2 regions of the Robertmurraya sp. FSL R5-0851 genome follow, and region 1 is predicted to be linked to the other one. Evidence: a T-box and tRNA genes for the amino acid it is inferred to sense, from the RefSeq annotation. Region 1 holds a T-box; the other holds one or more tRNA genes.
The links. The T-box of region 1 lies ahead of pheS (phenylalanine--tRNA ligase subunit alpha). A T-box ahead of a tRNA ligase gene usually reads a tRNA of that ligase, here a tRNA-Phe.
Positions count from the first base shown of each region.

Region 2: it has a tRNA-Phe gene. The T-box ahead of pheS (phenylalanine--tRNA ligase subunit alpha) is inferred to sense a tRNA for this amino acid. The anticodon was not compared.

Region 1 covers NZ_JBBOOE010000001.1:3,448,214-3,455,846, reverse strand. The annotation lists gene rplT (50S ribosomal protein L20) at 1-175, shown strand, start outside; gene MKX65_RS17810 (DUF1294 domain-containing protein) at 249-515, shown strand; gene MKX65_RS17805 (TVP38/TMEM64 family protein) at 593-1,180, shown strand; gene MKX65_RS17800 (sigma-w pathway protein ysdB) at 1,211-1,591, opposite strand; gene MKX65_RS17795 (dUTP diphosphatase) at 1,728-2,219, shown strand; gene MKX65_RS17790 (M20/M25/M40 family metallo-hydrolase) at 2,291-3,376, shown strand; gene sspI (small acid-soluble spore protein SspI) at 3,543-3,749, opposite strand; gene MKX65_RS17780 (TrmH family RNA methyltransferase) at 3,867-4,613, shown strand; T-box leader at 4,691-4,938, shown strand; gene pheS (phenylalanine--tRNA ligase subunit alpha) at 4,988-6,025, shown strand; gene pheT (phenylalanine--tRNA ligase subunit beta) at 6,039-7,633, shown strand, end outside.
Region 2 covers NZ_JBBOOE010000001.1:4,733,221-4,740,853, reverse strand. The annotation lists gene dnaB (replicative DNA helicase) at 1-1,309, shown strand, start outside; gene MKX65_RS24110 (adenylosuccinate synthase) at 1,504-2,796, shown strand; tRNA gene MKX65_RS24105 (tRNA-Glu) at 2,944-3,015, shown strand; tRNA gene MKX65_RS24100 (tRNA-Phe) at 3,076-3,148, shown strand; gene MKX65_RS24095 (M23 family metallopeptidase) at 3,527-5,002, shown strand; gene yycF (response regulator YycF) at 5,169-5,876, shown strand; gene walK (cell wall metabolism sensor histidine kinase WalK) at 5,884-7,633, shown strand, end outside.

The sequences.
Region 1 (7,633 bases):
CACTCGTATCAATGCAGCAGCTCGTATGAACGGTCTTTCTTATAGCCGTTTAATGCACGGTTTAAGCGTTGCAGGTATCGAAGTAAACCGTAAAATGCTTGCTGAACTTGCAGTAAGCGACGAAAAAGCATTTGCTCAATTAGCTGATGCTGCTAAGCAAAGCCTAGCAAAATAATTGACTTATTAGTCAATAGAAGCCATTCTCTTACAAGAGGGTGGCTTTTTTAAGTCCTTCAAGGAGGTATGGTATGTTTACATATATTTGGATTTATTTATTGGTGATAAATATCGTTAGTTGTACGTTGATGTATGCAGATAAACAGAAGGCTAAGAAAAATGAATTTCGAATTAAAGAGGCGACACTGTGGCAATTTGCCTTTTTTGGAGGAGCCTTAGGCGCATTTATTGGAATGAGGTCCTTTCGTCATAAAACGAAGCATCCTAACTTTAAATGGGGATTGCCTTTTTTGACTGTTCTTCAAATCGGTCTATTGCTTTACTATGTATGGAATTAAGGGAATAGTTGTCATAGAAATGGTCCTGCCTCGATAAGCTGTAATAGACATCAAGAAACTGCTTAAGGGGTGGTCATATGGATGAGGAGTTAGCATTACTGCTTGTCATGTTTCAGGCTGGTGGAGTTTTCACCCCGATAATATTCGTCTTGTTCCATTCGTTACGTCAGTTTTTATTTATTCCAGTAGTCATTATCTGTATTGCAGGTGGAATTCTTTTTGGCACAGTGGCAGGTACGGTATACTCGCTGATTGGGTTAATGATTAGCAGTCTACTGTTTTTTGCTCTCGTGTCTAAGTTTCCGCGAACACAAGAAAAATTGTCTTCGATTCGGAAAAAGTGGTTTGGAGAGTATCGTAATTTAACAGTTAGTCAGATTTCAATTTTACGCCTAGTTCCTTTTGTACACTATCAGCTATTAAATTTTTGTTTAATGGAAAGACACCGTGGTTTTAAAGAGTATTCAAAGGCAGCCTTTATTACGAATCTTCCATTAGCTTTCTTTTACACGGTCTTTGGTCAATTTATTAGTCAATTTACACCGACGATGATTGTTATTATATTGTTTTCTTTATCGATTCTTGTGTATGTTCTAAGAGAGAAGATGACGATTATTAAGTGGAGAGATTTTTTTAAGGAAACAAAGCTAGAGAAGCAGGGATAAAAAAACGTTCAAGGGAAAACCCTTGAACGTTTATTTTTTCATAAATTCATGAATGGGACTTTTCCAGTCAATTTTTGCATTCGGATAAAAAACAGCTACTTCCATCTCGATATTACGGAAATCTTCCTTTGACAAACCATTTAGCGCAGAGGTATTATGTGGCCAAATGAATATCGAAACAACCTCGAAGGTGTGATCGGTTGTACCTAAGTATTTTTCGCCTTCGAAAATAACGCCTTTATAGGTTAAAAGGAAATTCTTACGAACATTTTTTATATCATCGAGTAAAAAGAATTGCTTTTGCTCGTGAGCTAGCTCCAATTTACGCTTTGGGTTTAACACAAATTTGAAGGCGCTGTATATTAAAAATAAGATAAATGCTATTAGAAGCATGCGTAGTAGCCACATCATACTTAAGCCCTCCACTCTTCATTTTTCTTTATATACGTCTTTATTTGAAAAAGGTTTCATTAAATATTGCTTTTAAGTGAATTTTTTTCTTAATTTCATTATGATTAAAGTAATATAAATAGAAAAGAGTGAAATGATGGATTTACGAGAGTTATTTGAAATGCAAAAAGGTTTGGATATACATATCGCAGAAAAACACCAATTACAAACAGATAGTCTTATAAGTAGAAAGGTTCTAGCTTTGTTGGTTGAACTTGGTGAACTAGCAAATGAGACGCGTTGTTTTAAGTTTTGGAGTGTAAAAGGTGCTTCTCCGAAAGAAGTCATTTTAGAGGAATTTGTAGATGGAGTTCATTTTATTTTATCAATTGGTCTTGATTGTGGATTAGAGCGTGATGTACAGGTAGAAGAATTGGTAATAGAAGAGGAAAATGTGACAAATCAGTTTTTATCTATGTATGAAACGGTTCATCGCTTTTCTGCAGAAAGGAGTATGGATACGTATCGTAGCATGCTAGAAAGTTATTTTATTTTAGGCAAGATGCTAGGGTTTACATCAGATGAAATAAAAGAAGCATATATCTCTAAAAATGAAGTAAATTATAAAAGGCAGAAGGAAGGGTACTAACGTATACTTTGTGCAATTAAGTTGTACCTAGTATACTATAAACAGAATACATATTAAGGGAGTCGAAATAAATGACAAAACTTGATGATACTTTAGCGATGCTCAAGGAATTAACAGATGCAAAGGGGATTCCAGGGAATGAGCGTGAGCCAAGAGAAGTGATGAACAAACATATTGCTCCGTATGCGGATGAAGTAACAACTGATGGACTTGGCAGCTTAATTGCGAAAAAAGTGGGAGATGCGAACGGTCCCAAGGTAATGGTTGCGGGTCACTTGGATGAAGTAGGATTTATGATCACGCAAATTGATGATAAAGGGTTCCTACGCTTCCAAACGGTTGGTGGCTGGTGGTCACAGGTTATGTTAGCACAGCGAGTGACGATTGTTACCAGAAAGGGAGATGTGACAGGAGTTATCGGGTCAAAACCACCACATATCTTGTCTCCTGAAGCTAGAAAAAAACCAGTAGAAATTAAAGATATGTTTATTGATATTGGTGCATCAAGTCGTGAGGAAGCAACAGAGTGGGGAGTCCGTCCTGGTGACATGGTCGTTCCATACTTTGAGTTTACTGTGATGAACAATGAAAAGCTTTTATTAGCAAAAGCTTGGGATAATCGGATTGGGTGTGCGATTGCAATTGATGTCTTAAAACAATTAAAGAATGAAGAGCATCCAAATATTGTATACGGAGTTGGAAGTGTACAAGAAGAGGTAGGCTTACGTGGAGCACGTACTTCAGCTGCAGCAATAGAGCCTGATATTGGGTTTGGAGTAGATGTTGGAATCGCTGGTGACACTCCTGGTGTGTCGGAGAAGGAAGCGCAAAGTAAAATGGGCAAAGGACCTCAAATCATTTTGTATGACGCAAGTATGGTGTCTCACAAAGGATTAAGAGATTTAGTAACGGATACAGCGGATGAACTTGGAATTCCATATCAATTCGATGCAATCGCTGGAGGTGGCACGGATGCGGGTTCCATCCATATATCTCATAAAGGAGTCCCTTCATTAGCCATTACGATTGCAACTCGCTACATCCATTCACATGCAGCAATGCTGCACCGTGATGACTACGAAAACGCAGTTAAGCTAATCGTTGAAGTCATCAAACGTCTAGACCGTGAAACAGTAGACCGTATTACTCTCGAATAGAGACCAAACAAAGACAGCATGCTCGGGGCATGCTGTCTTTGTTTGGTTAAGCTGGACTATAAGTGTCCATCTCAGGCGGACAAAATCACCCCAACTGTCCACGGATGGTGTCTGTCACCTTCCGTGGACAAATCAAAGAATTTGTCCACGAGCGGTGACAGACACCCTATTTTAGGCCGTTTTCTAGGGTTTGGAGCATTTCGCTTTTTTCTTGGTCGGATGCATTTTTCCAGATGACTTCAAAAAGTACTCCTAAACCTGGAAGCATTTTTTCTTCGCCGTTTTGGATGGCGTCTACGATCGTGTCTCGTAGCTCGTCTTGTGTATTTCCTGATACATTATGAATAACTGCATTTCTTAAGTTAAGATTCATTTTTTACCCACTCCTTCTTCATTTTCTTTAATATGTTTTCTATTTTTGTTATTATTATGTACTTAAGTTACGCTATAATAAGAAAACCCGAGAAAAAAGGAAAGAAGGGGTTTTACCTTGAAGCATATTCACTCGAGTAGTAACCCAAAGGTGAAGCAATGGAAGAAACTATTAACGAAAAAGGAAAGAGATAAAACAGGCCTATTTTTAGTCGAAGGTTTCCATCTAGTGGAGGAAGCGCTAAAAGCAGGTCGTATTGAAGAAATCATTGTACAAGAAAACATGGATCTTCCTTCAAGCTTTGATTACGGATCAACACCGATTCTCTCTGTGCCTAATGACATCATTAAGCTATTGGCTGAAACAGATACACCACAAGGCGTTTTTGCAGTATGTCATCAAGAAAAGTCATCCCGTACAGAAGGAACATCTTATCTTTTAATTGATGCTGTCCAAGACCCTGGAAATTTAGGAACAATGATTCGTACGGCAGATGCTGCGGGTGTGGACGTTGTGGTGATTGGGAATGGAAGTGTGGATATGTATAATTCCAAGGTGCTTAGGTCTGCCCAAGGAAGCCATTTTCATCTTCCAGTTATTAAAGCTGATATCTCTGCTTGGACAAGCGATCTTCTTGACCGAGGAATCCCTGTTTATGGGACAGCATTGGAGAATGCCGAACCGTTCCATCAAATACAATCACCTGGATCCTATGCCTTAATCGTCGGAAATGAAGGGAACGGGGTAAGTAGAGAGCTATTAAGTAAAACGACAGCTAATCTTTTTATTCCGATTCATGGAAAAAGTGAGTCATTAAATGTTGCAGTAGCAGCAGGAATTTTGTTATATTACTTACGTGGATAAAATAGGCACATAGCCTCCCGAAAATGGGTTTGAAATAAGTAAGAAAGTATACTATAATAACAGCAAAAATTACATACTAAAAAACGATGACGGAGAAAAGTAGTTTGCTACCATCTATGTTAGGGAGAAAATGCCTTAGACTGAAAGCATTTTTATAGAAAAAGTAAACGAAGTTCACCTCCCGAGTTGGCATCGGGACCATTTCTTTAAGAAGTGTAAAGATGCACCGGTTTAAAGCCGTTATCAACAATGAAGTGAATGTAGGAGAAAGAATATCTACATTAATTAAGGGTGGTACCGCGAATAATGAAACCTCGTCCCTTTTCAGGGATGAGGTTTTTTATTTTGTCTAAAAATCATAAGGAGGAAAGAACATGGAGCAACGCTTAGTAGAGCTTCAGCAAGAAGCGCTTGAAGGAATAAAGAAAGCGACTGATTTAAAAGAATTAAATGATATTCGTGTATCTTATCTAGGGAAAAAAGGTCCCATTACTGAGGTATTAAAAGGGATGGGGAAGCTAAGTGCTGAGGAACGTCCTAAGATGGGGGCATTGGCGAACGAGGTAAGAGACGTTATTGCAAAAGCAATTGAAGAAAAACAAGCGGTTATGGAAGAAGAAGAGGTGGCTAAAAAACTAGCTTCAGAAACCATTGATGTAACACTTCCAGGAAGACCGGTAAAAACAGGAAACCATCACCCACTAACAAGAATCATTGAAGAAATCGAAGACCTCTTTATTGGTATGGGCTACACGATTGCAGAAGGTCCTGAAGTAGAAAGTGATTACTATAACTTTGAGGCTTTAAATTTACCAAAAGGTCATCCAGCTCGTGATATGCAAGATTCCTTTTATATTACGGAAGAAATCCTTCTTCGTACACACACATCGCCAATGCAAGCAAGAACGATGGAAAAGAAAGAAGGAAAGGGACCTATTAAAATTATCTGCCCAGGAAAAGTTTATCGCCGTGATAATGACGACGCAACGCATTCCCATCAATTCATGCAGATCGAGGGTCTTGTGGTAGGAGAAAACATTCAAATGAGTGACCTGAAAGGGACACTAGATGTATTTGCGAAAAAAATCTTTGGTGAAGACCGTGAGATTCGCTTACGTCCTAGCTTCTTCCCATTCACAGAACCTTCTGTTGAGATGGATATCTCTTGCAAAATTTGTAACGGAAAAGGATGTAGCGTTTGTAAAGGAACGGGTTGGATTGAAATTCTTGGAGCTGGAATGGTGCATCCAAACGTACTTGAAATGGCTGGCTATGATTCAAAAAAATATACTGGCTTTGCATTCGGGATGGGGCCTGAGAGAATTGCCATGCTGAAATACGGCGTGGATGATATTCGTCATTACTATACAAACGATGTACGTTTCTTAAAGCAATTTTCGATACATGAATAGGAGGATAACAAGAATGTTTGTTTCTTATAAATGGCTTCAAGAATACGTGGACCTTTCTGGTGTCACAGCTTCTGAACTAGCCGATAAAATTACAAAAAGTGGGATTGAAGTGGAAGGCGTTGAGATTCTTAATGAAGGAATGAAAGGACTCGTCGTCGGTCATGTGTTAGAACGTGAACAACATCCAAATGCCGATAAGCTAAACAAATGTTTAGTAGATGTTGGAGAAGGAGAGCCCGTTCAAATCATCTGTGGCGCTCCGAATGTAGATAAAGGGCAACATGTGATTGTGGCAAAGGTGGGAGCGGTTCTCCCAGGAAACTTCAAGATTAAAAAAGCAAAGCTTCGCGGCGAAGAGTCAAATGGAATGATCTGTTCCTTGCAGGAGCTAGGGGTAGAAAGCAAGCTTGTTGCCAAGGAATTCTCTGAAGGGATATTCGTATTCCCGAATGAGGCAACAGTTGGGGACGATGCACTTGAGCTGTTAAATCGTGATGATCAAATTTTAGAGCTAGGATTAACTCCAAACCGAGCGGATTGCTTAAGTATGCTAGGTGTAGCATATGAGGTTGCGGCCATTCTAGGAAAAGAAGTAAAGCTTCCAAAGCCTGAGGTTTCATCAATTAGCGAAAAGGCTAGCGAATATATCTCTGTTACTGTGGATGCTCCAGAAGATAATCCACTTTACGTCGCAAAAGTGATTAAAAATGTAAAGGTTGGACCTTCTCCATTATGGATGCAAACGCGTCTGATGGCTGCAGGAGTACGTCCTCATAATAATGTTGTCGATATAACGAATTACATTTTAATGGAATACGGTCAACCGCTACATGCCTTTGACTATGATCGTCTTGGTTCAAAAGAGATTGTTGTACGCCGTGCGCATCAAGGTGAAACAATTACAACGCTTGATGATGCCAAACGTACATTAACAACAGATCATCTGGTGATTACAAACGGAAATGAGCCGGTTGCATTAGCAGGAGTTATGGGTGGAGCAAACTCTGAGGTAGAAACAACAACGACAACCGTATTATTAGAGTCTGCATATTTTGTAGGAGCACCTATTCGTAAAGCTTCGAAGGATCATGGATTGCGTAGTGAAGCTAGTGCACGCTATGAAAAAGGTGTGGATCCGAATCGTGTTAGAGCTGCAGCAGAAAGAGCGGCTGAGTTACTAGCATTGTATGCAAACGGAGAAGTATTAGAAGGATCTGTTGAGGCAGATGCACTTAAGGTGGAGCCTGCGGTTGTTTCAATTACATTAGATAAAATCAATGGTGTCCTTGGTACCGAAATTTCCATGGATGAGGTGAAAAATATTATTGCCCGTCTACAATTTACTACGAAGATAGAAGGAAACGAAATTACTGTAACCGTACCTACTCGTCGTGGTGATATTACGATTGAGGAAGATTTAGTTGAAGAAGTTGGGAGAATTTACGGCTACGACTATATCCCTAAAACTCTTCCAAAGGGTGCTTCTACGCCAGGAAAATTAAGTGATTACCAGAAAAAACGCAGAATTGTCCGTCGCTACTTAGAAAGTGCTGGATTATTTCAAGCAGTCACTTATTCTTTGACGAATGAAGGAAAAGCCTCTCAATT
Region 2 (7,633 bases), 1.3 Mb from region 1:
GGTTTTAGGTGCGATATTTTTGGAACCATCTTCTCTTACAATGGCATCAGAAATATTAATACCTGATGATTTTTACCGAGCGGCACATCAGAAAATTTTTCAAATGATGTTACAGCTGAGCGACAAAGGAAAAGCCGTCGATCTAATAACTGTGACAGAAGAGCTTTCAGCTGCAAAGCTTCTTGAAGATACTGGTGGAGTTAGTTATTTAAGTGAATTAGCTGGTTCGGTCCCGACAGCTGCCAATATAGAGTACTATGCTAAGATCGTTGAAGAAAAATCTTTGCTTCGGCGATTGATCCGTACTGCAACAACGATTGCAACGGATGGATACACACGAGAAGACGAAGTTGAAGTGTTATTAGGGGAAGCAGAGAAAAGTATTTTAGAAGTATCCGGTCGAAAAAATGCTGGTGCTTTTCATAATATAAAGGACGTTCTTGTCCGAACATATGACAATATTGAAATCATGAATAACCGCGTGGGTGAAGTAACGGGTTTAGCAACAGGGTTCTCAGAGCTCGACCGTATGACAGCAGGGTTTCAACGGAATGATTTAATCATTGTAGGAGCACGTCCATCCGTTGGTAAAACAGCCTTTGCCTTAAATATTGCGCAAAACGTTGCATCGAAAACCGGTGAGAATATTGCTATTTTTAGTCTCGAGATGGGCGCTGAACAGCTTGTTATGCGTTTGCTTTGTGCAGAAGGAAATATTGATGCACAAAGGCTTAGAACGGGTTCATTAACAGATGAGGACTGGGGTAAGCTAACGATGGCTATGGGAAGCTTATCGAATGCTGGTATCTTTATTGATGACACCCCAGGGGTAAGAATTACAGATATTCGTTCGAAATGCCGCCGATTAAAGCAGGAACATGGTCTAGGTATGATTCTAATTGACTACTTGCAGCTAATTCTAGGAAGTGGTCGTTCTGGCGAGAACCGTCAGCAAGAAGTATCAGAAATCTCCCGTTCCTTAAAGGCTCTTGCTCGTGAGTTGAAAGTACCTGTGATTGCCTTATCACAGCTTTCCCGTGGGGTAGAGCAGCGTCAAGATAAGCGTCCAATGATGTCAGATATCCGTGAATCAGGAAGTATTGAGCAGGATGCTGATGTAATTGCCTTTTTATATCGTGATGATTATTATGATCGTGAATCGGAAAGTAAGAACATTATCGAAATCATTATTGCGAAGCAGCGTAATGGTCCGACTGGAACCGTATCATTAGCTTTTGTGAAAGAATATAATAAGTTTGTTAACTTGGAGCGGCGTTTTGATGATAATGGTGTTCCACCTGGAGCTTAATAGATTAGAATAATAAAAGACTAGCTACAAACCGGCTAGTCTTTTTTCTATGAAACAAGAAATAATTACGAACAAAAAATATTAATCTTACAAAAATCGTTCGGGTTTTGTTGACTTTTAGCTGTTCAAATTGGTAAACTAATCTTGTTTGAGTTGCACGAAAAAATGTTAGTTACCTTTGGAGGTGCTGTTATATGTCATCAGTAGTTGTAGTTGGAACACAGTGGGGAGACGAGGGAAAAGGTAAGATCACAGACTTTTTATCAGAAAATGCAGAAGTGATCGCTCGTTACCAAGGAGGAAATAATGCCGGTCATACGATTAAGTTCGGTGGAGAAACGTATAAGCTTCATTTAATTCCATCTGGAATCTTCTATAGCGATAAGGCTTGTGTGATTGGAAATGGGATGGTAGTAGATCCAAAGGCTTTAGTAAAAGAGCTTGCTTACTTACATGACAAGGGTGTTACAACAGATAATCTTCGCGTGAGCAACCGTGCACATGTTATTTTGCCTTACCATTTGCGCCTTGATGAAGTAGAGGAAGAAAGCAAGGGAGCAAATAAGATTGGTACGACGAAAAAGGGAATTGGCCCAGCTTATATGGACAAGGCAGCGCGTATCGGAATTCGTATTGCTGACCTTCTTGACCGTGAGGTGTTCGAGGAAAAGCTAGCCCGTAACCTAGAAGAGAAAAACCGTTTGCTTGAGCGTATATATGAGACTGAAGGCTTTAAGATTGAAGATATTCTTGATGAGTATTACGAGTATGGCCAACAAATTAAACAATATGTGTGTGACACTTCAGTTGTGTTAAACGACGCACTTGATGAAGGACGCCGTGTTCTTTTCGAAGGTGCTCAAGGAGTTATGCTGGATATTGACCAAGGTACATACCCATTTGTTACCTCTTCCAATCCTGTTGCAGGTGGAGTGACAATCGGTTCGGGTGTAGGGCCTACTAAAATTAAGCATGTAGTTGGGGTATCTAAGGCTTATACGACTCGTGTAGGGGACGGTCCTTTCCCAACGGAGTTAGATAACGAAATTGGTCACCAAATCCGTGAGGTTGGTCGTGAGTACGGTACAACAACAGGACGTCCGCGTCGTGTCGGTTGGTTTGACAGCGTAGTCGTTAGACATGCTAGAAGAGTCAGTGGAATTACAGATCTTTCTTTAAATTCTATCGACGTGTTAACAGGGATTGAAACGTTAAAGATCTGTGTGGCATATCGATACAAAGGGGAAGTAATTGAGGAATTCCCAGCAAGCTTAAAAACATTAGCTGACTGTGAGCCAGTCTTTGAAGAGCTGCCAGGTTGGACGGAAGACATCACAGGCTGCAAATCACTTGCTGAGCTACCAGCAAATGCTCGTCACTACCTAGAGAGAATTGCACAGTTAACAGGTATTCCATTGTCTATTTTCTCTGTAGGTCCAGATCGTACACAAACAAATGTTGTGTTAAATCCATGGAGACAAAGCTAATCCATTTCATTTCAATATTCGCCACTAAAAGTAGTGGCGAATATTTTATTTAGGAAAAAATAAATTTTTTATAAAATACATATTGCAATCTATAAAGCTATTATGCTAATATAAAAAACGTCGTCATAATATGTCGAATTAACACATGGCCCCTTGGTCAAGCGGTTAAGACACCGCCCTTTCACGGCGGTAACACGGGTTCGAATCCCGTAGGGGTCATCACACTATTCCAATCTCTTCAAAGGCAAGAGGTTGGAATTTTTATAAATACATAAATACGGCTCAGTAGCTCAGTCGGTAGAGCAAAGGACTGAAAATCCTTGTGTCGGCGGTTCGATTCCGTCCTGAGCCATCTATGAAAGAGGAGTTTGTCCTATGACAAATTCCTCTTTTTTGTTACAGAGATGTAATATTCAAGTAAAATTCTTCCAAGAAATTTGTCGAAATAAATTTCGGTGATCTATAGTAATATGAAAGCGTTTCTATTAATAAACGCTGTTATATCAATGTTTTGCTAGGAATTCTTCAGAAGTTACCAATCTATTCATTCGACGAGCCTTTGTAATATAATGTCATTAATTATACAATTATGTTACATATCAAGTGCTAGTAAACTCTTGATGGCTTATTTATGGTAAAGTAAAGAAGGCTTATTTTGCAACTAAGTAAAAATAAAAAGAGTTAAAAGCACTAAAAGTGTTTTGTTGCGCTAGTCTAGGAGGATTAGAGAATGGGTTTTTTCAATAAGAGACTTTCCGAACTAACGATCAATACATCTAATAGTCTAAAACCTACAATAAAAAAGGTAGCTATATCAGCAATGGCATTAGGAGCACTTACATTTGGTGTAGGTTCAGCATCTGCTAATGGCTCAAAATTAAGCACGGTATACTATGTATATATGAATAAAGAATACGTTGGTACTGTTTCTGACAAAGAAGTGGTTCAAGAGATTCTAGATGAAAAAGTAGAAGAGTTTAAGCAATCGTATACAAATTTAGATTTAGCCGTTGATTCACAACTTACATATGTTTCAGAGCAAGTGTTTGGTTCTACTGCTAAAACAAGTGACGAAGAAGTTGCAGAAATCATTCAAAGTAAACTGGCCGTTCAAGCTAATGCTTCAGCCTTAGTCATTGATGGAAAAGCAGTAGCTTACTTAAAAAGTGAAGCTGAGGCGGACCAGGTGTTAAATGCTTTAAAGCTAAAGTATGTTACACAGGAGCAACTAACAGAGTTGGAAACTCGTAAGGCAACTCCTGAAGAGGTATTACCTACGCTAAAGGAAAATGAAGTTCGTCTATTAGACGTTTCATTCACAAAAGAAGTTTCACAAAATGTAGAGAAAGTTACACCAGATAAAATATTAACTGTTGAGGAAGCAGTTACCTTTTTAACTAAGGGTACTTTAGAAGAAAAGAAATACTCTGTGAAAGAGGGAGATGTGTTAGGTGGAATTGCCTCAGCACATGGAATGGACATGGCACAGTTATTATCCATTAACCCGGGTATGACAGAAGATAGTGTAATAAAGATTGGGCAAGAATTAAATGTAACCTTCCTCCAACCCCTTCTACAAGTAGTAGTTGTAAAAGAAGAGGCAAAAAAGGAAACCATCGCATTTGCTAATGAAGTAATAGAAGATGGAGCTATGTATAAAGGCGATACAAAAGTAGAGCAAGAGGGGAAAGAAGGAGCTCGCGAGGTAACATATAAAGTCTCCGAGCAAAATGGTATCCGTGTAGCTCAAGAGGTTACGAGCGAAAAGATCCTTCAAGAACCTGTTAATTATATTGTTAGAAAAGGGACAAAAGTTGTTCCATCTCGTGGAGACGGATCCCTTGCGTGGCCGGCAAATGGCGGTTATGTTTCCAGCCAAATGGGCTTTAGATGGGGCAAACAACATAAAGGTATAGATATTGCACGTCCTAGTAGTGGAACTATTAAAGCTGCTGACAATGGAACAATCGTATCTGCTGGGTATGATGCCGGGTATGGAAATAAAATTGTCATTGATCATAATAACGGGATGCGTACCGTTTATGCACATTTAGCTTCTATAAGTGTAAGTGTTGGTCAAACGGTTGTTAAGGGCTCAGCTATTGGTGTTATGGGTTCAACTGGAGATTCAACAGGTGTTCATCTTCACTTTGAAGTTTATAAGAATGGTAGTTTAGTAAACCCACTAAATTATGTAAATAGATAATATATTAATACCTCTAGTGAAAACTAGAGGTTTTCTATTTCTTAATGAAGTGATTTGCCTTCTAAAAACGTGAATTCATAGGCATATCATGATAAAGTAAGGACTATGAACAGTAAAAATAGCGGAAGATAAAATAAATAGACAGCCCAAAAAAAGGAGCTATGAAATGGAAAAACGTATACTTGTTGTCGACGATGAAAAACCGATTGCTGATATCCTTCAATTTAATTTAAAAAAGGAAGGGTATGATGTATATTGTGCCTATGATGGTAACGAGGCATTAAAGATGGTAGAAGAAATTATGCCAGACTTAATCTTACTAGATATCATGCTTCCTCAACGAGATGGCATGGAAGTATGTCGTGAAGTACGTAAAAAATATGAAATGCCTATTATTATGCTAACAGCTAAGGATTCTGAAATTGATAAGGTACTTGGTCTTGAACTTGGAGCAGATGACTATGTAACAAAGCCATTTAGTACAAGAGAATTAATTGCTCGTGTGAAAGCAAATTTAAGAAGACATCAAACGAATATAAGTCAGCAGGAACAAGATGAGACAAATGAGATTGAACTAGGCTCATTGACGATTCATCCAGATGCTTATATTGTATCGAAGCGCGGGGAGATGATCGAGCTTACTCATAGAGAGTTTGAACTACTTCACTACTTAGCTCAGCATATCGGACAAGTGATGACGAGAGAACATTTACTGCAAACCGTTTGGGGCTATGATTACTTTGGCGATGTTCGTACAGTCGATGTAACAGTTAGAAGACTCCGTGAAAAAATTGAAGATAACCCAAGTCACCCTACATGGATTGTGACAAGAAGAGGGGTTGGATACTATTTGCGAAATCCTGAACAGGAGTAATCAGTAAATGAAAAAGGTTGGTTTCTTTCGATCTATTCATCTTAAGTTTGTAATGATTTATGTATTGTTAATTTTAATTGCAATGCAAATTATCGGTGTCTATTTTGTCAGGCAGCTTGAAAGTACCTTATTAAGAAATTTTGAAACCTCTATTGAAGAGAGAGTTAATCTTTTAGCCTATTACTTAGGGGAAGAATTGGGCAAGGAACGTAACACCGATGATGAGGGACCCACTCTGGAAGAGGCTGTAAAGAAGATACTGTCTGATTTGAAAACGACAGATATTTCAGAGGTTCGTTTAATTGAGGCAAGTACTCAAAGAATTATTGGCACATCAGATCCTTATAATCAAGGAATCGTAGGTCAAAGATCTACGGATACATTAATTAGACGAGTCATAGCTACTTCTGCCGATGAAGGGGAAGATGTTACTCAAATAGATCCACAGACTGGAAACCGGATTTGGATTTTAGTTACACCCGTTCGTTCTGATGATGATGTGACTGGTGCTATTTACTTGGTAGCGAAAAAAGAAAATGTGTATTCACAAATGAAGACCATTAATAATATTCTTGCCACAGGAACGGGTATTGCATTATTGATTACAGCAGTACTTGGAATTCTACTTGCACAAACAATTACAAGGCCTATTTCTGATATGCGAAAGCAAGCACAGGCAATGGCAAAAGGGAACTTTTCTCGAAAGGTGAAAGTTTTCGGATATGATGAGATTGGGCAATTGGCCATTACTTTCAATAATCTCACAAAAAAGTTGCAAGAGGCACAAGCAACCACTGAGGGAGAACGTCGAAAGTTAACATCTGTTCTTTCCTATATGACAGATGGTGTGGTAGCTACCGATCGAAAAGGACGTGTAATCCTCATTAATGAACCTGCAGCAAAGCTCTTGAGCGTTTCACGTGAAACAATACTGTCTAGCTCTATTGTGTCTTTACTAGGCTTAGAAGAAGACTATACGTTTGAAGATTTACTGGTAGAGAAAGAGTCACTTATTTTGGACTATAGCACGGCTACAAAGCCTCTGATTCTACGGGCGAATTTTTCGGTCATTCAAAAGGAAACTGGATTTGTGAACGGTCTAATAACGGTTCTTCATGATATTACGGAACAAGAGAAAATTGACTTAGAGAGACGAGAATTTGTTGCCAATGTGTCACATGAGTTACGGACACCTTTAACGACGATGAGAAGTTACTTAGAAGCATTATCAGATGGTGCCTGGAAGGACGAGGAAATCGCTCCAAACTTTTTAAGTGTTACGCAAACAGAAACAGAACGTATGATACGTTTAGTAAATGATTTGCTTCAACTTTCTAAGATGGATAGTAAGGATTATCGACTAAAGAAGGAATGGCTTAATTTTGTTGATTTCTTTAATCGAATTATTGATCGTTTTGAGATTATAAAGGACGAAAATACTGTTTTTGAACGAAAACTATTAGAGCAAGGTGCCTTTGTTGAGGGAGATCAGGATAAGCTTACACAAGTTCTTGATAATATTATTTCGAATGCCATGAAGTATTCCCCACAGGGTGGAAAAATCACCTTTAAAATGGAAGAAAGAGAAGATCATATTATAGTTAGTGTTAGTGATCAAGGAATGGGCATTCCAAGTGAAAATCTTCAGCAGATTTTTGAACGATTTTACCGAGTGGATAAAGCAAGAACTAGAAAGCTTGGTGGGACAGGTCTGGGACTAGCCATCGCAAAAGAAATGGTAGAAGCCCATGGAGGAG